Regions from separate parts of the Streptomyces sp. NPDC028368 genome, predicted to be linked through region 2. Evidence: riboswitches for the same ligand, from Rfam matches in the RefSeq annotation. Region 2 holds a riboswitch; the other holds the start of a gene.
The links. A riboswitch is a leader RNA that binds a small molecule or an ion and turns the genes downstream of it on or off. The one in region 2 is predicted to bind S-adenosylmethionine.

Region 1: it holds a riboswitch for S-adenosylmethionine, as region 2 does, so the genes downstream of both, thrC (threonine synthase) here and ACZ4S3_RS05370 (aminotransferase class V-fold PLP-dependent enzyme) in region 2, are expected to answer to the same signal.

What each region holds. Positions count from the first base shown of each region.
Region 1 covers NZ_JBVHTY010000013.1:161,130-165,535, reverse strand. Annotated here, with positions in the region: gene ACZ4S3_RS27870 (alpha,alpha-trehalose-phosphate synthase (UDP-forming)) at 1-665, opposite strand, end outside; gene ACZ4S3_RS27865 (glucosyl-3-phosphoglycerate synthase) at 729-1,718, opposite strand; SAM riboswitch class I at 1,891-2,042, shown strand; gene thrC (threonine synthase) at 2,060-3,355, shown strand; gene ACZ4S3_RS27855 (MoaD/ThiS family protein) at 3,415-3,693, shown strand; gene ACZ4S3_RS27850 (cold-shock protein) at 4,184-4,387, shown strand.
Region 2 covers NZ_JBVHTY010000002.1:412,148-416,553, reverse strand. Annotated here, with positions in the region: gene ACZ4S3_RS05375 (Lrp/AsnC family transcriptional regulator) at 1-191, shown strand, start outside; gene ACZ4S3_RS05370 (aminotransferase class V-fold PLP-dependent enzyme) at 660-2,039, opposite strand; SAM riboswitch class IV at 2,219-2,336, opposite strand; gene trpD (anthranilate phosphoribosyltransferase) at 2,428-3,492, opposite strand; gene qcrB (cytochrome bc1 complex cytochrome b subunit) at 3,632-4,406, opposite strand, start outside.

The sequences.
Region 1 (4,406 bases), on a different contig from region 2:
AGGAAATTCGCCCGGTCCGCGCCGAGAATGCCCATCGCCAGCTTCCGCTGGACGTCATCGGGCAGCATCGCAAAGTATTCGGCGGGCGCCCACGGCGTGTGCGAGAAATGCGCGATCCGCAGGTCAGGGCGGCGCTCGCGGAGCATTCCCGGTACCAGCGCCAGGTGATAGTCCTGCACGAGAACGGCCGCACCGGGCGCCGCGGACTCGGCCAGCGCCTCCGCAAAGGCCGCGTTGTACGCCTCGTACGACGCCCATTGCACACGGAATTCCGTGTCGAATGCCGGCTCAAGCGGCGTCTGATACAGCATGTGATGGACGAACCAGAGCACGGAATTGGCAATTCCGTTGTAGGCGGCCGCATACACATCCGCCGGGATATCCAGCATCCGGACACGCTGTCCGCCGGTATCCGCGGGATCGAGGGCACCCCCCGTCCGCCGTACGGCCTCCCGGTCGCCCTCGCCGAGCGCCGCACACACCCACAGCGCATCCGTATCGGGCCCGATGGCCGACAGCCCGGACACCAGCCCGCCGCCGCCCCGCTTGGCGGTCAGCGCGCCGCCCTCCCCGATGGCGTAGGAGACCGGACCGCGATTGGACGCGACCAGAACCTCGGCACCTGACTGGACCACACTGCGCTCGGCGACCGTCTCGGAGACCATGTCGCGAAGGTAACCCGCAACGGATCCGCGCAAACGTACGGAAACCAGCCGAGGGGATGCGGTTCAGGCCGCCCGCCGCTCCGCGTACTCCCTTATCTCCGCCATCGGCGGGCGTTCCTCGGTGTCCACGGCCGTCGTCCGTGGGACGAAGCCGTTCTCGCCGCGCTCGAACTGGGTGAGGCGGGGGCGGATGAGATGGCCGCGGGTCAGGCGGAGCTGGGCGGTGCGGTAGATGGCGGCGGCCATCCGGCCGAGGGCCTGGCTGTCCTGGTGGCGGTGTTTGCGGACGCCGACGTCCACCTGGGCGAGGGCGTCCAGGCCGACCGTGTGCAGGGCGTCGACCAGGAGGCCGAGCTCCACGCCGTAGCCCACCGGGAAGGGGAGGCGTTCCAGGAGGGAGCGGCGGGCCGCGTACTCGCCGCCCAGGGGCTGGACGAACCCGGCCAGCTGCGGCCAGTGGAGGTTGAGGAGCGGCCGGGCCACCAGCTCCGTGACCCGTCCTCCCTGGTCACCGCCCGCAATCGGGCCGCGGTCCGCGCTCCCGTCCCGGTGGCCGCCGGCCTCCAGGGGGCGGTCGTACATCGCCTTGACGAAGTGGACGCCGGGGTCGGTCAGCAGCGGGCCGACGATGCCGGAGACGAAGGTGGACGAGAAGGCGCGCAGGTCGGCGTCGGTGAAGCAGACGATGTCGCCAGTGGTGGCAAGCAGCGAACGCCACAGCACCTCGCCCTTGCCGGGGAGCGCCGGGATGCGGGGCAGTACGGCGTCCCGGTGGACGACACGGGCACCGGCTGCCGCCGCGACCTCGGCGGTACGGTCGGTGGAGCCGGAGTCCAGCACCACCAGCTCGTCCACCAGGGGCACCGCATCGGTCATCAGGTCCTGGCGGATCGCCGCGACGATGGCGCCGACCGTCGCCTCCTCGTTCAGGGCGGGCAGGACGACGCTGACCGTCTGGCCGGTCTGGCGCTTCGCCTCCAGCAGCTGCCCGAGGGGGCGGTCGGCCGCCGACCAGGAGCGGCTGCTGAGCCAGCGCTCCACCTCTTCCAGCACGTCTACGACTCCTCGGTGGCCGCCGGATCTGCGGCCGCTGTGTGATCCATCTCGCGGTTCGGACGACTATCTCAACCGTCAGTGCCTTCGGTTACAGTCTTGAACAACGCGGATGACCGTCGCATGCCGGGGTCACCGCCATAAACGCCTGGGTTTCGGCCCAGTGCCATACCGCTCATCCAGAGGGGCAGAGGGATACGGCCCGTTGAAGCCCCGGCAACCCTCCAGCCGGTCTCCGCCGCAGCTACAGCGCGCGCGAGGCTCCCGGCTAGGGAAGGTGCCAAATCCGTCTCGCGACGAGATGCGTCGCGAGGAAGATGAGGAGAAAGGGCCTCGCCTCCATGGCTGTGCAAGTTACCGAAAACGCCGATGTCACCGAGAACGCGTCCGCCGTCGCTCTGGGTCCGGCCGTCGCCCTCTCCTGCCGCGAGTGCGGACAGCGCTTCCCGCTCGGCCCGATCTTCGCGTGCCAGGAATGTTTCGGGCCGCTCGAAGTGGCGTACGACCTGCCGAGCGGCGACCCCGAAGGGCTGAAGAAGCGGATCGAGGCCGGCCCGAACAACATCTGGCGCTACGCCCCGCTGCTGCCCGTCCCCGCCGATGTGGCCGACAAGCCGAACCTGAACCCCGGCTTCACGAAGCTGGTCAAGGCCGACCGGCTCGCCGCCGAGCTGGGTGTCACCGGCGGTCTGTACGTCAAGGACGACTCCGGTAACCCGACGCACTCCTTCAAGGACCGTGTCGTCGCGATCGCCGTCGAGGCCGCCCGCGCCTTCGGCTTCACCACGCTCTCCTGCTCCTCCACCGGCAACCTCGCGGGCGCGGTCGGCGCCGCGGCCCGGCGTGCCGGTTTCGAGTCCTGCGTCTTCATCCCGCACGACCTGGAGGCCGGCAAGGTCGTCATGGCCGCGGTCTACGGCGGCGACCTGGTCGGCATCGAGGGCAACTACGACGACGTCAACCGCTTCTGCTCGGAGCTCATCGGCGACCCGCTCGGCGAGGGCTGGGGCTTTGTGAACGTCAACCTCCGTCCGTACTACGGCGAGGGTTCCAAGACGCTGGCGTACGAGATCTGTGAGCAGCTGGGCTGGCAGCTCCCGGACCAGATCGTCATCCCCATCGCGTCCGGCTCGCAGCTGACGAAGATCGACAAGGGGCTCAAGGAGCTGATCCAGCTCGGCCTGGTCGAGGACAAGCCGTACAAGATCTTCGGCGCCCAGGCGGAGGGCTGCTCGCCGGTCTCGGCCGCCTTCAAGGCCGGGCACGACGTCGTACGCCCCCAGAAGCCGAACACCATCGCCAAGTCGCTGGCGATCGGCAACCCGGCCGACGGGCCGTATGTCCTGGACATCGCGCGCCGTACGGGCGGTGCGGTGGAGGATGTCAACGACGAGCAGGTCGTGGACGCCATCAGGCTGCTGGCGCGGACGGAGGGGATCTTCGCGGAGACCGCGGGCGGTGTGACCGTCGGCGTCACCAAGAAGCTCATCGAGGAAGGTCTGCTCGACCCGACCCTGACCACCGTCGTCCTCAACACCGGTGACGGCCTCAAGACGCTTGACGCCGTCGCATCCGGGCCCACGGCCACCATCCGGCCCAACCTGGACGCGTTCCGCGCGGCCGGTCTGGCCGGCTGAGCCCCGGTCCGCCCGCACCTCCTGAACTCGTATCCCGCAGTCGCTGGAAGGCAGAACCCATGAGCGTCAAGGTCCGCATCCCCACCATCCTCCGCACCTACACCAGTGGCCAGGCCGAGGTGCCCGCCGAGGGCGCGACCCTCTCCGAGGTGATCTCCGACCTGGAGAAGAACCACACCGGCATCGCGGCCCGAGTGCTGGACGACGCGGGCAAGCTGCGGCGGTTCGTGAACGTCTACGTCAACGACGACGACGTCCGCTTCGAGCAGGGCCTGGAGACGCCGACGCCGGAGGGCGCGGGCATCTCCATCATCCCGGCGGTGGCCGGAGGCTGCTGAAGGGCCGGCGACCAGCCGCGGCTCAGGCGCTGAAATGCGCCATCTCTCGCCTTGAGTGACGGAAATTGCCCCATCCGCCCAAAAGCGGATGGGGCAATTCCGTGTCGTGAAAGGCGATACCATGAGGGCGATCTCCTTCGTGCGAGCCCTCGTACCACTCCCGTATGACCCTCGTGCAACTCTGCGCGCGTGCCGAACGCATATGTGATCGCGATCAGTTGTGCCCAAAGCGTGTGCAGCATTTGCCGGATATCTGAGCTATGCCCGGCCCGACTTGCCCCGGCGTAACGGGACTTCACCGCATAATTGCCGATTCTCCGGCGCCATAATTCTCGTCCGATTGACCTGTTGCGCTGGGCATTGGTGCAGATACATTCAGCGGCGGTCGACGCGTTCCGGCGCACACCCCGCGGGCCTCTCGGGGGGTGAGGTCTGACCCGGGTCCGCGGAGTGCGGTCCTGCGCAAGGGCCAGTAATAGGGGAGTTAGGCATGGCTCAGGGCACCGTCAAGTGGTTCAACGCGGAGAAGGGGTACGGCTTCATCGCGGTCGACGGTGGTGCGGATGTATTCGTCCACTACAGCGCGATCCAGATGGACGGTTACCGCACCCTTGAGGAGGGTCAGCGAGTCGAGTTCGAGATCTCGCAGGGCCAGAAGGGGCCGCAGGCGGACATGGTCCGGGTGGCCGCCTGAGGCGCCGACCGACTGCAGC
Region 2 (4,406 bases):
TCTACTCCGTCACCGGTGCGCACGACCTGATCGCGATGGTGCGGGTCCCCGCCCACGACGACCTCGCCGATGTCATCCCCGGCCGGATCAGCAAGGTCCCCGGCGTCGCCTCCACCGAGACGCACATCGCCTTCCGCACGTACTCCCAGCACGACCTCGAGGCCGCCTTCTCGATTGGCCTTGACGCGTAGCCGCTGCGCTTGGCTTTGGCCCCACGTTGTCGGCCGTCCCGCCGTGGTGGCTTTGTCGCCGTTGCTCCCCCACTGCCTAAAGGGCGTGGGAGGTACCCCCACGCGGCGGGCGGTGTCCGCTGCGCGGGGCTGTTCGGCTGCGGGACCGGACCTACACGGCTCCGCCGCTACGGCCCGCCCCCTCCCCGTTGAGGGTGGGAAAAAGAAAGGCCGGTGGGCATGCACGTCAGTGGTCAGCCGCGCCCTGTGGATCACAGGCGCAACAAACCCTCAACGCACGCCCCCACCGACCCGCCTTTTTCCACCCACCCGTGGGAGGGGCCGCGCCGCAGGACGGAGTCCGGAGGCGTGGCACCGCACCCGACAAACCCACGCCCGCCGCGTGGGGGTACCTCCCACGCCCTTTAGGCAGTGGGGGAGCAACGACGCGAAACCACCACGGCGGGAAAGCCGACAACGTGGGGAGAACTACCCCGCGCTCCGCGCGGGAACGCAACGGCCGTCCTCCGTGCGGTAGTTCCACCGCGCGCCGTCTGCCACCAGTTCCTTGACCGCGCGGACGAAGCGGTCGACGTGCTCATCCGGCGTGCCAACGCCCAGGCTGACGCGGATGGCGTTCAGGGAGCGCTCGCCGGGGGCCGCCTCCGGGGCGCCGCACTCCCCCGGCTCCTGCGGCTCGCTGCCCAGCAGGGTCCGGACGAGCGGGTGCGCGCAGAACAGGCCGTCCCGGACGCCGATGCCGTACTCCGCCGACAGCGCGGCCGCGAAGTGCGAGCTGTTCCAGCCCTCGACGACGAAGGAGAGCACACCCACGCGCGGGGCGTCGTCGCCGAAGAGGGAGAGGACCTTGACCGCGGGCACCTCGGCGAGGCCCTCCCGGACGCGGGTGATCAGCGCCTGCTCGCGGGCGACCAGCTGGTCGAAACCGGCCTCGGTCAGGGCCTGGCAGGCGGAGGCGATGGAGTAGGCGCCGATGACGTTCGGCGAGCCGGCCTCGTGCCGGGCGGCGGTGGTGTGCCACTCGACGTCCACGCCGCCGTCCGTACGCCGCGAGACCTTACGGCTGGCGCCGCCGCCCGCCAGGTACGGCTCGGCGTCCTGCAGCCAGTCCGCGCGGCCGGCCAGCACGCCGGCGCCGAACGGCGCGTACAGCTTGTGGCCGGAGAAGGCGACCCAGTCGACGTCCAGTTCCGCGATGTCGACGGGGTGGTGCGGGGCGAGCTGCGCCGCGTCGAGGACGATCCGGGCGCCGTGGGCGTGTGCCGCGGCGGCCAGTTCCCGTACGGGCCACAGCTCGCCGGTGACGTTCGAGGCGCCGGTGACACACACCAGCGCGGGACCGTAGGGCTCCCGCGCCGCCAGCGCCTGCTCCAGGGTGTCCACCGCCTGCTGCGGGGTACGCGGCGCGTTCAGGTACGTCACGGCGGTGTCCGCGCGCTGTTCCCACGGCAGCAGCGAGGCATGGTGCTCGGTCTCGAAGACGAACACCCGGGTGTTCTGCGGGAGTACGGCGGCGAGCAGGTTGAGCGAGTCGGTGGTGGAGCGGGTGAAGACCACCTGGTCGTCGGCGCGGCAGCCGAGGAAGTCGGCGATGGTCGTGCGGCTGTTCTCGAAGAGGTCGGTGGACAGCTGCGAGAGGTATCCGGCGCCGCGGTGCACGCTGCCGTAATACGGGGCGTAGGCGGCCACGTCGTCCCAGACCCGCTGCAGGGCGGGGGCGCTGGCGGCGTAGTCCAGTGCGGCGTAGTCGACCTCGCCGCCGGTCACGAGCGGGACGAGGACATCCCGGCCCAGAACCGGCAGCGGGGCACAAACGGAACGGTCGGCGGCAACGGCGGAAACAGACATGGCGAACTCCCGTGAGAGGCAAGCGAATTACCGCGGCCGGGCAGGGGCGCGTGCGCGAAAGGGCACGGCGAAGCGGCCGCGGCGGAAAGAAAAAGGGGTGCGGAAAAGGGGCCGACGGCCCTATCGCATTCGCTGAATCACGGAAAATGCTCCCTCGAGGACCAGGATCCCTGGCGAGGGATCCGCGCTTGCCGTAGACCTCGCTGCCTACGGCCTGGTCATCACCCGGGGCACCCCGCCACGGACGGAGGGTTGCCGGACAGCGGGCCGGGGCCTATGTCGCTGTCACTCGTGACCTGCGCAGAATGATGCCACACGATCAAAGACGCGCAAGCCCCGGTCCGGATACCGGACCGGGGCTTGCGTCACACCCTGCGTAACGGCGCGCTCAGGCGTTGCTGGCGGCCACCCAGCGCTCCAGGGCCCGCTTGGCCGCACCGGAGTCGATGGCGGCGGCGGCCTTGTCGATACCGGCCCGGATCTGCTCCGTCAGGGGCGCCTGGGACGGCTCCAGGGCCACCAGCGCCGCCGCGGCGTTCAGCAGCACCGCGTCGCGCACCGGCCCCCGCTCGCCGTCCAGCAGCCGGCGGGCCACATCAGCGTTGTACGAGGCGTCCGCGCCGCGCAGCGCCTCGACCGGGACGAGGTCGATGCCGACGTCCCGGGGGTCGAAGGGCTCCTCGGTGACCGTGCCGTCGCGGACGATCCACACCCGGGAGGTGGCGGTGGTGGTCAGCTCGTCCAGGCCGTCGTCGCCGCGGAACACCAGCGCCGACGAGCCGCGCTCGGCCAGCACCCCGGCCAGGATCGGCGCCATCCGCGCATCGGCGACGCCGGTGGCCTGGGCGCGGACCTTGGCGGGGTTGGTCAGCGGGCCCAGCAGGTTGAAGGTCGTACGGATGCCGAGCTGGCCGCGGGCGTTGGCGACATGGCGCAGCGCCGGGTGGAACTTCACCGCGAAGCAGAAGGTGATGCCCGCTTCCTGGGCGACCTCGGTGACCCGCTGCGGGGTGAGGTCGAGATTGACGCCGAGCTTCTCCAGCACGTCGGAGGCGCCGCTGGCCGAGGACGCGGCGCGGTTGCCGTGCTTGACGACCTTGGCGCCGGTGCCGGCCACCACGATCGAGGACATCGTGGAGATGTTGACGGTCTTGGCGCCGTCGCCGCCGGTGCCGACGATGTCCACGCTCGGCCCGGGCACCTCGATCAGCCGGGCGTGCGCATACATCGTGCGCACCAGTCCGGAGATCTCCGCGACGGTCTCGCCCTTGGCCCGCAGCGCCACCGCGAAGCCGGCGATCTGGGCGTCGGTGGCCTCGCCCCGCATGATCTTGTCCATCGCCCATGCGGTGTCGTCCGCCGCGAGGTCATGGCCGTCGAGCAGGGCGTTGAGGACGCCCGGCCAGGTGTGGGCCGCCACGCTGTCGCCGCCGACCGGGGTCACAACGTTCATGGTCCACACTCCTGGTCTTCTCTACTGCCTGTGACCTCACCCTATCGAGCCCCCGGGCATGCCGGAGGGCCCCGTCCACTGGTCAGACGGGGCCCTCTGGGTGGCGTACTACCTGGTGCGCGCTAGCGCGCTGCGGTGATCAGTGGTGGCCGTGGCCGCTGGTGATCTCCTGGTACTCCTCGACCGTCGGCTTGGGGATGACGTTGTCCTCGCCGTAGTAGGTCTTGGAGAGCTTGGCACGCAGCTTCTGCGACCGGCTGAGCTTGCGGCGGACGCCGTTCTCGTCGACCTCCGGGCCCAGCTCGAGGGGTGCGGGCTGCTCGTGCTGGGTGAGCACGTGCAGCTGCTCCTGGCCGAGCGGCTCGTGGACCTCGACGAACTCACCGTGCGGCAGGCGCTTGATGATGCCCGACTCGCGGCCGTGCAGCACCTTGTCCTTGTCGCGCCGCTGCAGACCCAGACAGATCCGCTTGGTGGCGATGAAGCCCAGCACCGGAAGGACGAAGAAGCCGATCCGGACGAACCAGGTGAGCGAGTTGAGCGACAGGTGGAAGTGCGTCGCCCACAGGTCGTTGCCGCCACCGATCAGCATCACGAAGTACGCGATCAGCCAGGCGACGCCGAAGCCGGTGCGGGTCGGGACGTTGCGCGGGCGGTCCAGGATGTGGTGCTCGCGCTTGTCGCCGCGGACCCAGGACTCGACGAACGGGTAGACCGCGATGGCGACCAGGACCAGGGGGAAGACCAGAATCGGGATCAGCACACCGAAGTTGACGGTGTGGCCCCAGAAGTTCCACTCCCAGCCCGGCATGACACGGACGAGGCCCTCGGCGAAGCCCATGTACCAGTCCGGCTGCGCACCAGTGGAGACCTGGTCCGGCCGGTACGGCCCTATGGCCCACACGGGGTTGATG